One region of the Paeniglutamicibacter sulfureus genome, then DNA from elsewhere that is predicted to be linked to it. Evidence: predicted binding sites of a transcription regulator. Region 1 holds the regulator's gene; the other holds the start of a gene.
What was found. Region 1 encodes Rex, which represses fermentation and respiration genes when NADH is low (regulators of the CRP and FNR family bind a similar motif). Its sites were predicted from a motif close to CTTGTGAANNNNTTCACAAG; they were not measured.
Positions count from the first base shown of each region.

Region 2: a site for Rex is predicted at 6,786-6,805, ahead of ABD687_RS16025 (queuosine precursor transporter). Genes of this name have one in related genera too.

Region 1 covers NZ_BAAAWO010000001.1:1,751,341-1,760,162, forward strand. The annotation lists gene ABD687_RS08000 (TlpA family protein disulfide reductase) at 1-487, opposite strand, end outside; gene ABD687_RS08005 (histidine phosphatase family protein) at 492-1,154, opposite strand; gene ABD687_RS08010 (hypothetical protein) at 1,425-2,171, shown strand; gene ABD687_RS08015 (redox-sensing transcriptional repressor Rex) at 2,268-3,044, opposite strand; gene ABD687_RS08020 (glutaredoxin family protein) at 3,118-3,372, opposite strand; gene ABD687_RS08025 (HAD family hydrolase) at 3,422-4,237, shown strand; gene ABD687_RS08030 (30S ribosomal protein bS22) at 4,349-4,447, opposite strand; gene ABD687_RS08035 (helix-turn-helix domain-containing protein) at 4,592-4,804, opposite strand; gene ABD687_RS08040 (3-deoxy-7-phosphoheptulonate synthase) at 4,996-6,102, opposite strand; gene gdhA (NADP-specific glutamate dehydrogenase) at 6,508-7,851, opposite strand; gene ABD687_RS08050 (ArsR/SmtB family transcription factor) at 8,055-8,507, opposite strand; gene ABD687_RS08055 (acetoin utilization protein AcuC) at 8,553-8,822, opposite strand, start outside.
Region 2 covers NZ_BAAAWO010000001.1:3,526,030-3,534,851, reverse strand. The annotation lists gene ABD687_RS16055 (Lrp/AsnC family transcriptional regulator) at 1-217, shown strand, start outside; gene ABD687_RS16050 (DHA2 family efflux MFS transporter permease subunit) at 317-1,759, opposite strand; gene ABD687_RS16045 (NUDIX hydrolase family protein) at 1,927-2,466, shown strand; gene ABD687_RS16040 (FUSC family protein) at 2,488-3,558, opposite strand; gene tgt (tRNA guanosine(34) transglycosylase Tgt) at 3,731-5,032, shown strand; gene ABD687_RS16030 (DUF4126 domain-containing protein) at 5,048-5,638, opposite strand; gene ABD687_RS16025 (queuosine precursor transporter) at 5,830-6,555, opposite strand; gene ABD687_RS16020 (TetR/AcrR family transcriptional regulator) at 6,848-7,495, shown strand; gene ABD687_RS16015 (hypothetical protein) at 7,679-8,335, shown strand; gene thiD (bifunctional hydroxymethylpyrimidine kinase/phosphomethylpyrimidine kinase) at 8,415-8,822, shown strand, end outside.

The DNA of each region.
Region 1 (8,822 bases):
TCATGGCGAGTTGGATCGTCCCCTGAGTGTCCTGCACAGAGGGGTATTTGATTCCGAAGGTGCGCTCAAAGGCTTCTGCCGCTTCCTTCTCATCCCGCACGTTGATGCCGATGAATTCCGCTTTGCCCTTGAACTCCTCATTGAGTTCGACCATGTGCGGGGCTTCGATCCGGCATGGAGCACAAGCCGCATACCAAAAATTCAAGACAGTAGCCTGCCCGGCCCAAGTGGCCGAATCGATAGTGGTTCCGTCATAGGCCACCGCGTTGATCTTTACGGGTTCGGTGCGTGAAGCTGGACCGTATTCCTCCACAGAACCGTCACCGGCAATGTAATTCTTGTTGTTGCCTTCCCTTGCCTGCTTGGCTAGGGGATCTTCGTCCCCCACACACGCTGCCAGCGGCAGCACGGCGGCACCAAGCAGTGCTGCGCGCAAGAATGTACGTCGTCCCAAGCGCTGTGCTCGGGACGAGATGGGATCGATCATGATCTCAAGCTCCAGGGATGTTCGCAGCGTTCGCCAGAAGGTCCACGCTAGGTTCTGCATATCGGACTGCGACCAGACTTTCACCATCAAAGTCCAGGCTAGTCACGGAGGTGAGAGTGCACTCGCGTTTCCGCGGGTCGTGCCATAGGGCTCTGCCCTCGGCGGAGCGGCGTGTCACCCAGATGGGCAGCTGATGGCTGACCAAAATGGCTTGCGCCCCCCGTCCGCCAAGTTCGACCGCGCGATCACGGTGTTCAACAATGGCGGTCATCATTCGTTCCACCTGGTCCCGGTAGGGTTCCCCCCAGGATGGACGAAATGGATTGACGACATAGGACCAATATTTTGGTTCCCTCAGTCGATTCTTGATCTGGGAAAGTCCTTGGAAGCGGTTCTCCGCTTCGATAATGCGATCATCTGTCATGATTTCCAGGCCCAAAGCCTGCGATGTCGGCATTGCCGTTTCCTGAGCCCGAACGAGCGGAGACGACACCAAGTAGGTGATATTGGCACCCGCGTTCCGTTGCTCCGTGAAGTATTCCGCGGCGCGCTCGGCCATTTGGTTGCCTAGATCGGAAAGGTGAAATTCCGGTAGTCGACCGTAGAGGACCCTGTCCGGGTTATACACTTCGCCGTGACGAAGCAGGTGAACGGTGGCAGTCGACATAGTTTAAGTGTCTCAAATCTTTGTACCGTTACCTAAACCGGACACTTGATTTTGCCCACGCACGAGGCTCATGGCGAGCACCGAAAGCGCAATTGCTGAACCGGAAACGACATCGCGTCCTCGTCGGCGGCGTGCGATCCCTGTCCCGAGGAAGGACTTCGGCGAGTGTCCCGATCCAATCGGAAAACCATCCTTTCGGAGGGGTGAAAAGCAATCTTCAACCGATATCGTGAGGGTAAGCCGTAGTTCGTCAAACTAAAGGAGCAGGTCATGTCAACCCCTGAGAATGATCCCGTGAACCCAGAGAAGCCATCGCAGGAACCGGCACCCCCGCAGTACGGACAGCGCGCACCGCAGGATCCGAATGCCGCCGGACAACCTCCCTACGGCCAACCTCCACAGAACGGGACTCCGCCAACTAATCCGTACGGCCAGCACCCCAACCCGTACGGCCAGCCCGCCCCAGCAAACAACCCATACGGTCAGCAGCCGCCGCAGACGCCCTACGGCCAGCAGCCATACGGCGGCTTCCCCGTTCCGCCGCAAGGCAACTTTGCTCCGCCCCAGATGCCGACCCATCGACCCAAGGAACTGGACACCTCCTTCTGGGCAATCATCGCGGCCGGCGTCGCATTCCTGCTGAGCTCGGTGTTCGGTTTGAGCACCACCGCGATCATGGAGCAGCTTCGGGCAGTCCCCGAATTGGAGGAACAGCTTTCGGCTGCTGGCATGAGCGTCTCCGACGCAATTCCCATGATCCAGACCACCGCAATCGTGTTCGCCGTGATCGGCTTGTTGATTTACGTTCTGATCGCGTTCATGATCCGCAAGGGAAGCGGCGTTGCACGCATCTTCGCGACGATTCTGGCTGTCCTGTCGTTGTTCAGCATTGCCAGCGGGGTCCTGACGGCCCTTTCCGTCGTCCTGGGAGTGGTTGGCGTCGTGTTTGCCTGGTTGCGTCCCTCCAGCCAGTACATTGCCGCTCGTCGGGCAGCACGTAAAGCCGGATACCGCTAATCATCAAAACGCTAAGAAGTGGTCCGTGGGATTCAGCCGTTGCCGGTGGAATCCCACGGACCATTTGAGTTTAAGACCGGTTCCCGTGGGCGATTTCTAGGAGTCGAGGTTTTGTGCGTGGTAGGCAAGGATTTGCAGTTCGGTGGCCAAATCAACCTTCCGCAGCACGACCCCTGCCGGGACTTGCAACACCACGGGTGCGAAGCTCAATATGCTTCGAACACCACATTGAACCAGCATGTCGCACAAATCTTGCGCCGCTGCCCCAGGCACGGATAGGACGCCAATATTGGCATTCGTGGCCGCAACGATTTCGTCCAAGTCGGAAATGTCTTGGACCTGCAGGTCCCCCACCGTCGTGCCAACCACATCTGGCGATGAATCCAGCAGCGCGACAACTTCAAATCCCCGGCTTCGGAATCCGCCGTATCCGGAAAGTGCGCGACCCAGGTTACCGGCACCGATGATCGCCACGCGCCATTGCCTCAAAAGCCCCATGGCCTTGGAGATCTGTTCGACCAGGTCGGTCACCGCGTATCCCACCCCACGGGTTCCATAGGACCCAAGCAAAGACAGGTCCTTGCGAAGGATCGCAGGATTGACCCCTGCCTCGGTGGCCAGCACACCAGACGAGGTTCGCGCTTCACCGCGCGCCTGCATGGCACCGAGCGCACGCAGGTACTGGGTCAATCGCGCCAGGGTCGCTTCAGGGAGAATCCTGCCCAGTGAACCCGCGGGTGTTTGCTCAACCGATGCGCCGGGATCCAGGTCGTGCTCAATCGGAATTTCGGCAGCAGGGAGCTTCGCTTCGTTGCTTGCTGGTTGGTGTTCGGTGGGCATTCTGCTTTGACTCAATTCCTTGGATACCTTCATGTCTTTCCAACCAGTTCTGCCGATGCCACCGCATCACCCTTGGTGTCGCGGACAGGCGGCGGCTTCGTTGCCCCTAGCTGCTCAACAATGCCTCAAGGCGCTGGGCATCAATCACCCAAAAATCCCGTACCCGTCCGTCTACCAACAGCACCGGGACTTCTTCCGAATGTCGCGCCAAGAGTTCCGGGTCCTGATCGATGTCAACGCTTTGCCAGGTGTAATCCAACCTGCTGGTGACCTCGTCGAGTGTTTCGGCCGCGGCCTTGCAAAGGTGGCATCCGGAACGAACCAACAAAGTAATTTCCCGCGGGGTCTGCACGCTGCTCATGACCCAACGCTACAGCTCCGGCGAAAAAAGATTGCAATAGACTGGTTGGATGCCCTCCAACCTTTCCCCCGTGACATTTGCTGGGCACGAGTCGGCGCCATCGGGCACGTCTGCCGCCTTCTTCGATGTAGACAACACCATGATGCGCGGTGCTTCGCTCTTTGCAGTGGCCCGAAAAATGTATCAAAGACGGGCATTTACGCTGCGTGAGGTGGCGTGGTTTGCCGTTCGACAGTTGCGGTTCGTCGCCCGGGGAGAGAACCTCGGTGACATCCACGCCATCCGTGACCGTGCGCTATTGCTGTCCGCAGGCTTCTCCGTGGCCGACATGGTTGCGCTCGGGGATGAAATTTATGACGAATTCATTGAGTCGAAAATCTGGCCAGGCACCCGCGCGATCGCCGAACAGCACCTTCACGCCGGGCGTCGGGTGTGGCTAGTCACCGCCACGCCGCTGGAGGTTGCCGCGGTTATGTCAAGGCGGCTCGGGCTCAGTGGAGCGCTCGGGACGACCGTGGAGCACATCGAAGGCCTCTACACCGGCCAACTGGTCGGCGAAATCCTCCACGGATCGGCGAAGGCCGGAGCTGTCCGGATCTTGGCCCGGGACCAAGGGCTGGATCTTGCCGAATGCTGGGGGTACAGCGATTCCCACAACGACATTCCGATGCTTGAGGCCGTGGGTCATCCCGTGGCAATTAATCCCGACCGCAGATTGCGACGCCACGCCAAGGACCGCAACTGGCCGGTCTACGACTTCCGAACCGGGCGCAGGGCGGCTGCCTTCGGCCTGAAGGCAGCCGGCGTCTCGGGAGTCCTCTGGGGCCTGTGGCGCAGCTTCGGTGCATTGCGCCGCCGTCCCTGACTCCGGGCAACGGCCGGCACGCCCGCCGCAAACATGCAAAAAGGTGCGTTCCCCATTGCGGGAAACGCACCTTCTTACATACTCAATTCCGGGCAACCCCGGAACTGGTATTTACTTCTTATTACGACGCTGGTGGCGGGTCTTACGAAGCAATTTACGGTGCTTCTTCTTGGCCATACGCTTGCGGCGCTTCTTAATAACAGAGCCCATAATGGTTCCTCACAAACTGATTCGATTGCCGACTACTATTTCTTCGGCACCAAAGCACCAGAATAGCCAACTGGACGTTAAACGTTCCTTAACAGATTACCTGCTTCTAGAGCAGATTCTGACCACTCGTGAAAATCGGCGGCGTTAGCCGGTGTTGAAGTCGCGCCCGAACCCGGCAGCCCGCAAGTACTCCTGTACGGCGTTTTCGGGTACACGGTAGGAGCGGCCGAACCTCACGGCCGGCAATTCGCCGGAATGGACGAGTCGGTAAACCGTCATCTTTGACACACGCATCACATCGGCGACCTCGGCGACCGTCATGAAACGCGCGCTGGCAAAGTTTTGCGATTCGACCATTCCCTGTTTCTCCTGACAATTTCACATAGCAATCGTGCCGTGGCGCTGACCGAGGAACGTACCCGGTCCGCACCAACACCTCAAGATACCCTATGCCCTTGTGATTCACTTTAGTGGCTCGTGGGGCCAATGTGAACGAAAGCCGGCGTCGTGGGCTGCCCCATCTCGCCGCCGACACACGGTTGGGGGGCTTAGCGCGCGGTCCGTACCGCTTCGGCCAGGGTCGCTAGCATTTCGGCACTCGTGTCCCAGTCCATGCACGCGTCGGTGACGGACTGCCCGTAGGTCAACCCCGCCAGGACGTCGGATCCTTGCGCGACGGCATCAGGGTCATGTTTCTGCGCACCGGCCACCAAGAAACTTTCAGCCATGATTCCGGCAATCATTTGGTCCCCGTCCGCTATGCGGGCGGCCAGCTCGGCGATGACCTCCCGCTGGCGCACGTGGGACTTGCCCGAGTTCGCATGTGAGGCATCGACGATCACCCGCGGGTTCATGCCGGCGTTGCCCATGGCGGCCGATGCCGCGCCAACAGACTCGGCCGCGAAGTTCGGTCCGTCGGTGCCGCCACGCAGGATCAGGTGGGCGTCGTCGTTTCCTGCGGTCCTGACTACTGCCGTACGACCATCCTCGCTAATGCCCAGGAAGGACTGTGGTGCGGAAGCCGCTTGGCAGGCATCGATCGCCACCTGCACCGAGCCGTCGGTCCCGTTTTTGAATCCAACGGGCATGGATAGCCCGGATACCAGCTGCCGGTGCGTCTGGCTTTCGGTGGTGCGTGCCCCGATGGCGCCCCAGCTGACCAGGTCCGAGAGGTACTGGGCGCTGAGCGGCTCGAGGAATTCGGTGGCCAGTGGCAGGCCCAGGTTGCTGGCCGCCAACATGAATTCGCGTGCGGCTCGCAGCCCGGCGGACATGTCATGGCTGCCGTCCAGGTGCGGATCGTTGACCAGGCCCTTCCAGCCCACGGTGGTGCGTGGCTTCTCGAAGTAGCTGCGCATGACCACGAGCAGTTCACCCTCGTGCTGCTTCGCGGCCGCGGCGAGCCTGGTGGCGTATTCCAGCCCGGCTGCAGGGTCGTGGATAGAGCAAGGGCCCACGATGACCAGCAGACGCTCGTCAAGCCCGGAGAGCACGGCACGGACTTCCTGGCGGGCCCGCATGATCCGGTAGCCCTGGGCATCGCCCACTGGCAATTCGGCAGTCAGTTCCGCGGGGGTGGGCAGCTCGGTGATTGCCAGCACCCGTTCATTGGTGTTGACGCGGGCCTGTGTCTCGGCGGCGATGGCGGTGCTCATGGTTTGGGGCCTTTCGGTTTCGGCCCCGCGCCGTGCAGTGGGGGGCCTCATGGTTTCAATGCGGCCCCGGCGATCACGCTGCGTATTCCTCCAGGGCCGCTATCTTGGAAATAGCGAAGGGCCGGCAAGCATAGCTTGCGGCCCTTGTCGGCTCTGAAGGTGGGTATGCGAAATTATCGCGTCTTAGGCCCCTCCAGAGCCGACACAAAATACGCATACCAACGATTAGTCATGGATGAGAATCTACAGCCGCGCCACGCGAATCACAAATGGGTTTCCATTCCCGGGCGACACAGTACGTCATGAAGCACGGCAAAGGGCGGGCCGGGACAGGCGGGTCCATAATTGTTCCCGTCTGTCCCTGCCCGCCCTCTTGAGGCGTAATTCGGCTGGAGGCCTGTCTGCCTAGATGAGGCCCTGGGCCAGCATGGCGTCGGCAACCTTCACGAAGCCGGCGATGTTGGCACCGGCCACGTAGTTGCCCGGCACACCGTATTCGTCGGCGGTGGAGGCGCAACGGTCGTGGATGCCGACCATGATCTCGGTCAGGCGCTCCTCGGTGTGGGCGAAGGTCCACGAGTCACGGCTGGCGTTCTGCTGCATTTCCAGCGCCGAGGTGGCAACGCCACCGGCGTTCGCGGCCTTGCCCGGGGCAAAGAGCACCCCTGCATCCTGGAACAGCGAGGTCGCTGCGGCGGTGCACGGCATGTTGGCGCCTTCGGCCACTGCGACGACACCGGAGGAAATCAACTTCTTTGCGTCCTTGGCATCCAGCTCGTTCTGCGTGGCGCACGGCAGCGCCACGGTGGCCTCTACGTCCCAGACGTTTCCGCCTTCGACGAAGTGCACCTTCTTGGAATTGGCACGCTCGGCGTACTCGTTGATGCGTCCGCGTTCGACTTCCTTGATCTGGCGCAGCAGTTCAACGTCGATGCCGCGCTCGTCAACGATGTAGCCGGAGGAATCCGAGGCGGTCACCACGCGGGCACCGAGAGCCTGGGCCTTCTCGATGGCGTTGATGGCCACGTTGCCCGAGCCGGACACCGAGACGCGCTGGCCGTCGAAGCTGGCGCCACGGGTCTTGAGCATTTCGTCGGTGAAAATCACTGCGCCGTAGCCGGTGGCCTCGGGGCGCACCAGGGATCCGCCCCAGCTGATGCCCTTGCCGGTGAGCACACCGGACTCGTAGCGGTTGGTGATGCGCTTGTACTGGCCAAAGAGGTAGCCGATTTCACGGCCGCCCACGCCGATGTCGCCGGCCGGCACATCGGTGTATTCGCCGATGTGGCGGTAGAGCTCCGTCATGAACGACTGGCAGAAGCGCATGACCTCGGCATCGGACTTGCCGCGCGGATCAAAGTCCGAACCGCCCTTGCCGCCACCGATGGGCATGCCGGTGAGCGAGTTCTTGAAGATCTGCTCGAAGCCCAGGAACTTGACGATGCCCAGGTACACCGAGGGGTGGAAGCGCAGCCCGCCCTTGAACGGGCCCAGGGCGGAGTTGAATTCAACGCGGAAACCGCGGTTGATCTGTACCCGGCCTTCGTCATCCATCCACGGGACGCGGAAGATGATTTGGCGTTCGGGCTCACACATACGCTGCAGGATCGCAGCTTCGGCATATTCAGGATGCTTGCGCGAGACCGCTTCGAGGCTTTCGAAAACCTCGGTCACCGCCTGGTGGAATTCTGCTTCACCGGGGTTGCGACGGAACACTTCGTCGCGAATGGTCGCTAGATGCTGGTCCAAGTCTTATCTCCTCATCACTTGGGGCAGGCACGAGGGCACGCTGCCGCCATGTCTGGCGACACTGCCCCAGACGTCGAGAATGTCACGGCCGGGCACCGCCGACCCAACCGGGCGTCATCAATCGGGCACGGACGCGTAATCTTTTTGTGCTGCCGTGTATGCTTTTGCGCCGCACTTTCTGCGGGTGGAACGCCTGGGTACGGCTACCGTTTCCTGCCGAATTTCGGCTTGGGCAGGCGATCCAGGAAGTCATGGGCGCGGCCGGTCACCTGTTCCAGTCCGCGACCCACGGTGCGGCCCAGTTGCGCGGCGGCCACCGTGGCCTGGCTGGTCCCCTCGTGCGATGCCAACTGCGGATCGGCGTACGGTTCCGCGACCAGGTCGAATGCCGGGGCCGGGGGAACGAAGCCGTGCACCCAGGTCTGCAGGTTCAGGAACGTTGCGGATTCCAGGGCATAGTAACGGCGCTGTCCGTCGGCGCGCATGGAGACCATGCCCGCCTCGCGCAGGACCTTGAGGTGCTTGGAAACGGTCGGCTGGGAAACGCCCAGCGCCTCGACCAGGGAACCGACCGAACACGGCTCCTCACGCAGGGAGTCGAGCAACCTGCGTCGGGTGGGGTCGGCCAGGGCGGAAAAGATATCATCATGAGCCACCGCATAACCCTATCCGCATATACGCGCATTGGCATCTTTGCCCGGCTAGTCGAACCAGGGGTCGAGTCCGAATAGGGGGAATATTTCCTTGCGGGTGGCCATGACCGTGCGGTCCACCGGGTCCGCCGGGTCGTAGCCGACCTCCCAGCTGCGCCACCACAATTCTGCGTTGTCGCCCATGGACTCGGGGGTGCGGATGCCGTAGCGCTCGAGCACGTAGTCGCGCCAGCTGCGGGGAACGGGAGTCGCCAGCGGGACCGGCTTGCCCGAGGCCACTGCCACCAGATGGCTCCACGTGCGCGGCACCACCGAGGC
Region 2 (8,822 bases), 1.8 Mb from region 1:
GACGCTGCGCCTTTGCGCCTCAACCACGGGTGCGGCGAACATGACGTTCATGATGCAGTTGCGCACCCCGGCCGACATCGCCGACATTGAGGCCAGGCTCGCCGCCAGGGTCCCCGGTGTCGACATCATCGAGGCCTGCGTGGGCGTGCATTCATTCAAGCGCATGGGCTGGATGCTGGATCCGGAGGGGCGTCCCACCGGTGAGGTCGTCACCTGATCCGGGCCGGGAGGGGTCGCCTTAAGCGACGATTCCCCGGCCACTGTCCGAAACGGACAATGGCCGGGGAATCGCTTCACGTCAACGAGGTGCCAGGTCCTAGTGCGCGTGCTCCGCTGCCGTGGCCGGGGCTGGTTCCCTGGCCTTGGTCAGGAAGAGCGCGATGACCACCATGCCCACGGCGCAGACCGAAGCCACCAGGAAACCGGCGGAGAACCCGTCGATCTGGGCCTGGATGGGATCGGCGCCGGCCGCGGCACCCGCGCCTATACGCGAGGCCAGGACGCCGACCAGCAATGCGGTGCCGGCCGCGCCGCCCAACTGCTGCAGGGTGGAAAGCACCGCGGAGCCGTGGGAATGCAGCGAATGCGGCAGCGGGTTCAATGCCGTGGTGAACGCCGGGGTGAAGATCAGCGACAGCGCCAGCGACATGGTCAGGTGCAGCGCGATAATCACGCCGAGGGCGGTCTCGGCGCCCAGCAGACGCGAATAGCCGAAGAGCACCAGCACCAGGATCACGGTTCCCGGGATCATCAGCGGGCGCGGGCCAACCCGGTCGAAGAGCCGTCCGACGAACGGGGCCAGCAGACCCATGAGCAGCCCGCCGGGCAACAGCATCAGGCCGGTGGCCAGGGTGTCCAGGCCGCGCACGTTTTGCAGGTACAGCGGCAGCAGGATGATCACGCCGAAGAGCGCCACCATGGCCAGCACCATCAGCGAGAGCGACAAGGTGAAGGGGCGGTAGGTGAAGGTGCGCAGGTCAAGCAGCGCATGGTTCTTCTTCTGCAGGCGCAGCTGCAGCATCGTGAAGGCCACCAGCGAGAGCACTGCAACCACCAAGATGGACAGCGTCTGCCCGTCCAGCCCGTTGGCCGAGAGTCGGCTGAGTCCGAAGACCAGTCCGCCAAAGGCCGGGATGGACAGCAACACCGAGGGGATTGACAGCGGCATGGTGGAGGCCTCGGCGACCTTGTTCAGCCGCGGTGAACCAATGAAGAGTGCCGCCAAGGCGATCGGCGCGACGATCAGGAACATGAAGCGCCACGACAGCGAATGCAGGATGAGACCCGAGATGGTCGGCCCGATGGCCGGGGCCACGGAAATCACGATCGACACATTGCCCATGATGACCCCGCGCCTGTGGGCGGGCACCAGGTCCAGGATCGTGGTCATCAGCAACGGCATCATGATCGCCGTGCCGGAAGCTTGGATGACACGGGCAACCAGGAGCAGGCCGAAGCCCGGGGCAGCGGCGGCCAGCAGCGTGCCCAGGGAGAACAATCCCATCGCCAGCATGAACACCCCGCGGGTGCTGAAACGCTGCAGCAGGAAGCCTGTGGCCGGGATGACCACGGCCATGGTGAGCATGAAGATCGTCGCAAGCCACTGGATGGCTTCCTCGCTGACCTGGAACTCGTGCATGAGCACCGGCAGCGCCACGTTCATGATGGTTTCGTTGAGGATCACCACGAACGCGGAAACGATCAGCACCGTGATGGTGGCCAGATCCTTGGGGTTGAGTTTGGTGCCGGTCTCGGTCACGGTCAGTGGCCTCTTCCATGAAAAGTGGGGGGTGGGCTTTTGCGGAACATTTCATTCTAGCGTCGGGGGCCGACGGTTGATTCCCGAAAGTGAAAAACATCCCCGGAATCACACAACACGGTCCGCGACGTGGCCCGCCGACCCCTTGGATGGGACAAGATGGAGACATGAACGTTCGCACTCCGGATCCCTATCCCGGCTGGCTGTCCGACGAAGACCTCTACGAGGCCCGCGCCCGACTGCCCATGCTCTACATCGAAGCCATCCCGGTGCGCCTGGATCCGCTCGGCTATGTCACCGAGATCGGCCTGCTGCTGACGGCCGATCCCGAAGGGCGGATGCTGCGCACCTTCGTTTCGGGCCGTGTGATGTACCGGGAGACCATCCGTGCGGCGCTGACCCGCCACATCGAGAAGGACCTGGGGCCCATGGCCATGCCGCAGTTGCCGCCGTCCCCGGCGCCCTTCACCGTGGCGGAGTATTTCCCGTCCCCCTCGGAAACCGGGTTGACCGACGAACGGCAGCACGCCGTCGCGCTGGCCTACATCGTGCCGGTGCGCGGCGAATGCTCCCCGCGCCAGGACGCGCTTGAATTAACCTGGCTGACGCCCGAGGAGGCGCTGAGCCCGAGCATCCAGGAGGAGTTCGCCGGCGGCCGGGAGAATTTGGTTCGCCAGGCACTCGCCCACGTCGGCTACGTCCGCTAACCTGCTGAACGGCGCCGCCTGCTAACCGATTTCGGGCAGCAGGCGGCGGCGGAACCAGGCCCCGTAAAGTGATCCGAGCAGCACCACCAGCATGCCCACGAGGGCTCCGATGATGGTTTCGAGCATCCGGTCGTAGAGCAACACGTTGTTCAGCCCCGTCCCGAAGGAGACGCCCACCAGGGCCAGCGGGGTGACGAAGATCTGGGCCAGGAAATAGTTGCGCGCTATGAACATCTCGGCAGCGAACTGCAGCAGCCCGATCATGGCCAGCAGCACCCAGACGGGCGGCGCGAAGGCGATGATGGCCGCCATCAACACCAACCCGGTGAGCGTGCCCAGAATACGGTGGACGCCGCGACGCACGCGGTGCCTGGTGGTGTGGCCCACCAGCGGCACGACAGCCGCCACCATGGCCCAGTAGCTGTGACCGGTAGACAGCGCCGGGGCCAGCAGGTTGGCGATGGATCCGGCCAGCCCCGCAGCTAGCAGGTACAGCAGCGCCTCGTTCCAGATCGCCAGGCGAACGGGCCGCGACAGCGGTGCCGGGGCGACGTAGGGGCCCCAGGATGTTCCCTTGGCGAAGAGCGTCCCGGAGAATCCCAGGACTATCGCGAACAGTACCGCGCCCAGCGCGGCGGCCATTGATTCGGCCAGCAGTGGCTGGTGCGGCATCGAGGCGATGGCCGCGAAGGCAAAGATATGGAAGAGCGACCCGCCGGGCCGCAATTGCAGGAATCCGGTGAGGACCGAACAGATCCCGGAAACCACTGTCGTAAGCCCGACGATCATCCAGGCACTTGCCGCAGGGTCCTCGTGGTTTACGAGGTAGTGCGAGGCCAGCGCGGCGGCAAGGATTACCGCCAGGAACAGGCCACCGGCCTTGGACTGGGCCACCAGCCGGTTCGCGTAGCCAGGTACCCGGCCGTAAACACCGGTGAAGGCGCCAAAGATCACGAAGACCATCAGGTCCAAACGGTCGATGGCCAGCAGGGCAAAGAGTGGAACAAAGATCCCCACGGCCGTGCGCAACGCGATCCAGTGGTCGTTGTGTGCAGGCCCCAGGGTCAGCAACCCGCCAAAGTTCTTGCCCATGCGTGTGGTTGGTCGCCGTTCTCTCGGTCCTGCATTCTCGTACACCTTCCTCCAACGCTACGCCGCGAATCCCTTCGAACGCGGCTCTTGTGAGGGAAGGAATAGCATTGGGTGAGCCACCGCACGCCCCGGTTTTTGCCGCCACGCCGGGGGCATGCGGCACACTAGGTAGGTGCCGAACGATTCTTTTGATGCCACTGCCCCCCATCCGCGCCAGGACGAGTTCTCCTTCGACGTCGGAACCCGGCTGACCCGCCCCGACGGGTCGGTGTCCAACGGACGCACGGGCGTGATCACCACCCCGCACGGGCAGATCAAGACACCGGCATTCATTGCCGTTGGCACCAAGGCTACGGTCAAGGCCCTGCTGCCTGAATCCGTGGCCGATCTTGGAGCGCAGGCGGTGCTGGCCAACGCCTACCACCTTTACCTTCAGCCCGGTGCCGACATCCTTGACACCGCGGGCGGGCTTGGCAAGTTCATGAACTGGTCCGGACCCACCTTCACCGATTCGGGCGGATTCCAGGTCATGAGCCTGGGCTCGGGATTCAAGAAGGTGATCGACATGAAATCGGTGGACCAGTCCGGTCCCGACGACGCGGTGGCCCCGGGCAAGGAACGCCTGGCCAACGTGGATGACGACGGCGTCTGGTTCAAGAGCCACATCGACGGCAACAAGCACCGCTTCAGCCCGGAGGTGTCGATGAACGTGCAGCACAAGATCGGCGCCGACATCATGTTCGCCTTCGATGAGCTGACCACGCTGCAGAATTCCCGCGGCTACCAAGTCGAGTCGCTCGAACGCACCCGCCTCTGGGCCGAGCGTTGCGTGGCAGAGCACTTCAACCTCACCGATGCCCGTGTGGGCAAGGACTACCAGGCGCTCTTTGGCGTGATCCAGGGCGCCCAGTACGAGGACCTGCGCCGTCAGGCCTGTCGGGACCTCGGCGCCATGGCCTTTGACGGTTTCGGGATCGGGGGCGCGCTGGAAAAGGAAAACCTCGGCACCATCGTGGGTTGGTGCGCGGAGGAACTTCCGGAGAACAAGCCGCGCCACCTGCTGGGGATCTCCGAGCCCGACGACCTCTTCACGGCCATCGAGAACGGCGCGGACACCTTTGACTGCGTTTCCCCCACCCGGGTGGCCCGCAACTCGGCGTTCTACACTCCCCACGGCCGGTTCAACCTTTCGGGCCAGCGTTACAAGACCGACTTCACTCCCCTGTCCGAGGAATGTGACTGCTACACCTGCCAGCACTACACGCGCGCCTACATCCACCACCTTTTCAAGGCCAAGGAACTTCTCAGCCACACGCTGATTTCCATCCACAACGAGCGCTTCGTGGTGAAGATGGTCGACGACGCCCGCGCGGCCATCGAGGACGGCACCTTCCACGAGCTCAAGGAACGTGTCCACTCCCGCTACTACGCCGGCGCTCCGGACCCGCAGGGCCTAAAAACCGTCTCCGCCTAGGCCGTCAAAGCGAACCTAGCCCGCGGGGCTGCCCTTTTTTGGCCGCAGCCTGCGAACGCCGACAATCAACAGCACGGCCAGCCCCACGGCTACCAGCAGGACCAGCACGGGCAAGACGATGGCCAGCAGGCTCAGGCCCAGCGATGCCCCGTCCTCGGCGGTGCTCACCACCGGGGCGGCAACCCCGGCCGTGCCCAGGTTCAACAGCGGCCTCGACCCCGATTTAAGCAGGTGGAACGCCAGTGCGATCGCCGCGCCTATGAGCAGCGGCACCCACTGGGCCGAGCCAAAGGTGTCGCCGGGGTCGGCTACGGCAACGGTCTCGGATCCGACGCCGGAGGCAAAGACGAGTCCGCCGGAGGCCGGGCGCACCACCGTTTGCAGTGCGTCGTTGACCGAGTCAACCACCGGAATCTTGTCGGCCGCCACCTCGATGACCAGCAGCACCGCCAGTATTCCCAGCGCCCAGCCGTTGGAAAGCCAGCCCCATCCCTCGGGTAGCGCGACCCATGAGGTGAAGCGGTTCAGCAACCCCAGAACCAGCAGGGGAATGTACGCGTTCAGTCCCGCGGCCGAGCTCAGCCCGGCGGCCGTGAGTAGTTCCATGTGCCCAGAATAGGCGCAGCCGGGGCCGCAATCAGCGCAACGTGCCGGTGCCGCCAGTGGCCAACGGCCAAACACCGTCCTCATCCAATACCGGACGTGCCATGCCCCCCCGGGGGCATGGAAAAGGCGATGGCTCCTTCGCCAAGTGAAAGCGAAGAGACCACCGCCTCCGTATTCGTGTTGCGGTTTGCCTACGCGGCGCCGCCCGCCACGGGGGCATGCAGCTCGTAGGTGGGTTCACGGCGCTTGAACCAACGGATCACCAGCGTGGTCACCGGGACAAAGAGGAACTCCACCGCAGTCTTGTAGATGAACCCGACCACCACGTAATTGATGAACGTGGGAATGTCGGTGATTCCGATGACGGTGGCGGCAATCGAGCAGAAGATCAGGGTGTCGGCGAATTCGCCCACCCCGGTGGAGCTCATCAGGCGGCCCACCAGCCCGCGTTCGCCGAAGCGTTCCTTCATCTTCACCAGCACCCAGGAGTTCAGGGTTTGCCCGACCAGGAAGCCGAGCAGCGAGGCCAGGACGATGAGCCAGACCGGGCCCAGCGTGCGTTCGAGGGCTGCCTGCCCGTCGTACCATTCGGCCGCGGGCAGCTGGATCATGATCCAGAAGCACAGGGTGGAGAAGGCCGCCAGCGCAAAGGTGGTGATGATGGCGCGGCGGGCGACCTTGAATCCGTAGACCTCCGAAATGACGTCACCGAGGATGTAGGCCAAGGGGAAGAGGAAGAATCCTCCGTCGGTGACGATGGGGCCGAAGGTGACGCCCTTGGCGGCACCGACGTTGGAAAGGATGACCACGACGGCCATTAGTGCAAGCACTGTCGAAAAGTAGGGGCTTCCCGCGGACGCAAAAATGGCACGCGGGGCCTTCGGACGTTGTGTTGTTGAGGCGGTGTTTTCGCCCATGGTGATTCCCAATCGAAGAAGTGGTTCGCCAAGCCGGTCCCGGCGCAACGACTCCCGCCGCGATCGACGCAGCCAAGGGAATCGGGGTCGTGGGGACCACTCGCTGTATTAGCACTTGAGCTTCAAGTATCCCATGCCTTCGCGGCCTCCGATTTGGCGCTTTCCCGTTCCCGGGACCCGATTTGGGCCATCGCATTGGGCCTTTCACGGCTTGCATACCGGAGATTCCAGTTTTGAACGCGTTCAAAAATGGATATGATTGAGACCAATGTCCAGCGTGGAAAGGAGCTCCGTGGGAAAGCCGACCGCCAAGAGCGCCCATACGCGCCAGCTGCTGCTGGACACGGCCATGGGGCTGTTCGCCACCAAGGGGTTCGCAGGGACCACAATGCGCTCGATTGCCCAGGAATCCGGGCTTTCCCTAGGCAATGCCTACTACTATTTCGATTCCAAGGACGCCATCGTCCATGAGTTGTTCCGCCAGCTACTCGAGGAGCACCGGACGGCTACTTGGCCGTTGTTGGTGCCGGGGAACAACCTGGAGATGAATCTGCGCATTGCGTTGGGCAAAGGCCTGGACATCATGACGCCCTTTCGCGAGTTCGGACCCGCGTTTATTCGGACGGCCTTTTCCGGTTCCAACGCAGAGTTCGGCAATGTCCAGCGAGCCATGGAACTCGGATTGTGGCGCCAGGTGGTGACGGCCAGCAGGCCCCTACCCCCGTTGGCCATCCGAACGGAACTGCCCCAGTTGCTGTGGCTGGTCCAACGGGGCATTCTCCTTTTCTGGGCCTACGATTCGTCCCCGGGTGCCGCACGCAGCCTGCGACTCATCAAGAACGTTGCCCCGGTGGTCGCGCGCTTGGTTGTGCTCTCGCGAATGCCCGTGGTCCGCAGCATCCTCGACGATGTGCTCTCTCTGGTGCGCACCGCAACCTAGGCCTCTCCCACTTCCGATTCCCCGCCCTGCCGAACGGGCAATCCCGGATTCGACAGTTACAGGCGTAGAGTCGGAGGTGAAGCCTCGCGCGGGGCGCGAAACGCAACGGTCGCCACAGATCAGCGCTCATTTTGTGTCCCGAGTCGCCATTCCGTTGCCCGTCTATGGAACAGGAGCCGCCAGATGCCATTCGAGTCCTCAAACCTTCCGCCCTGGGTCCACTCTTTTGCCTTGATTCGTGACCGCACGGTGGTCCGCGACGAAGACGGGCGACTGCACAGCATCGCCGAAGACGGAAGCGACTACGAAATCATCAGCACGTGGCCCCTTCCCGAGGAACTGCCCACCCTACTGGGAGATCCAGGGCTGTCAGGGCATCAGGGGCAGACCAGGCTGACGTTCCTGGGTTCCCCGGACGGGGTCGCGAGCCGGGAACTTGCCGCACGGGGCTGGAGCCTGAGCGATCGGCGCGTCCTGCTGGTGGCGCTTGCCAACGACGTGGAGCAGGTGGCCGCGTTGCCGGAAACGGCAAGCCTATTCGAGGCCCCCATGAACGATTACGACGTGGTCGAAATCGCGGATTTCGACGCTCCTGTCGGCCGGGGCCGGATCCGCTTCGCCGATGGGTTCGCGCTCCTGTGCGACCCAAGCATCACCGCCACTTCCAATGTCGAGCAGTTCCGCGCCGCGATCCTTGCGAACCTTGCCGCCACGGCGGCACGCCAGGGGCTGCCGGTGCTTTTCATGGTCACCACAGCCGACACCGCCGCCGGCACGCGTGCCGAACGAGGCGCCGGGTGGTCAAATGCGACCCAGCTGACCACCTTCACCAGGTCTTAGTTCCCGTTTTCCGTCCCTGGCGCGGCGCCGATGACCCCGTGCGTGTGGGCGCCCGCGGGAAACCGCCTAAAATGAATGCATGACTTCTGCCTCCACCGGGATCCGTCCCGCCGTTACCCTGACCATCGCCGGCTCCGAAGCAACCGGCGGTGCCGGCGCCCAGGCCGACCTGAAGACCTTCCAGGAGCTGGGCACCTACGGGATCATTGCCCTGACCTGCATTGTGTCCTTCAACCCGAAGGACAACTGGAACCACCGCTTCGTGCCGGTGGAGACGCAGGTGATCGCCGACCAGCTCGAGGCGATCCAGACTTGCTATGCCGGCGACCTGAAGACCGTCAAGCTGGGCATGATGGGTTCCCCCGCCACCATCGACACGGTTGCGGCCGCGCTCAAGGACCAGGCATGGGACAACGTCGTGCTGGACCCGGTGCTGATTTGCAAGGGCCAGGAACCGGGACACGCCCTGGACACCGACGAGGCGCTC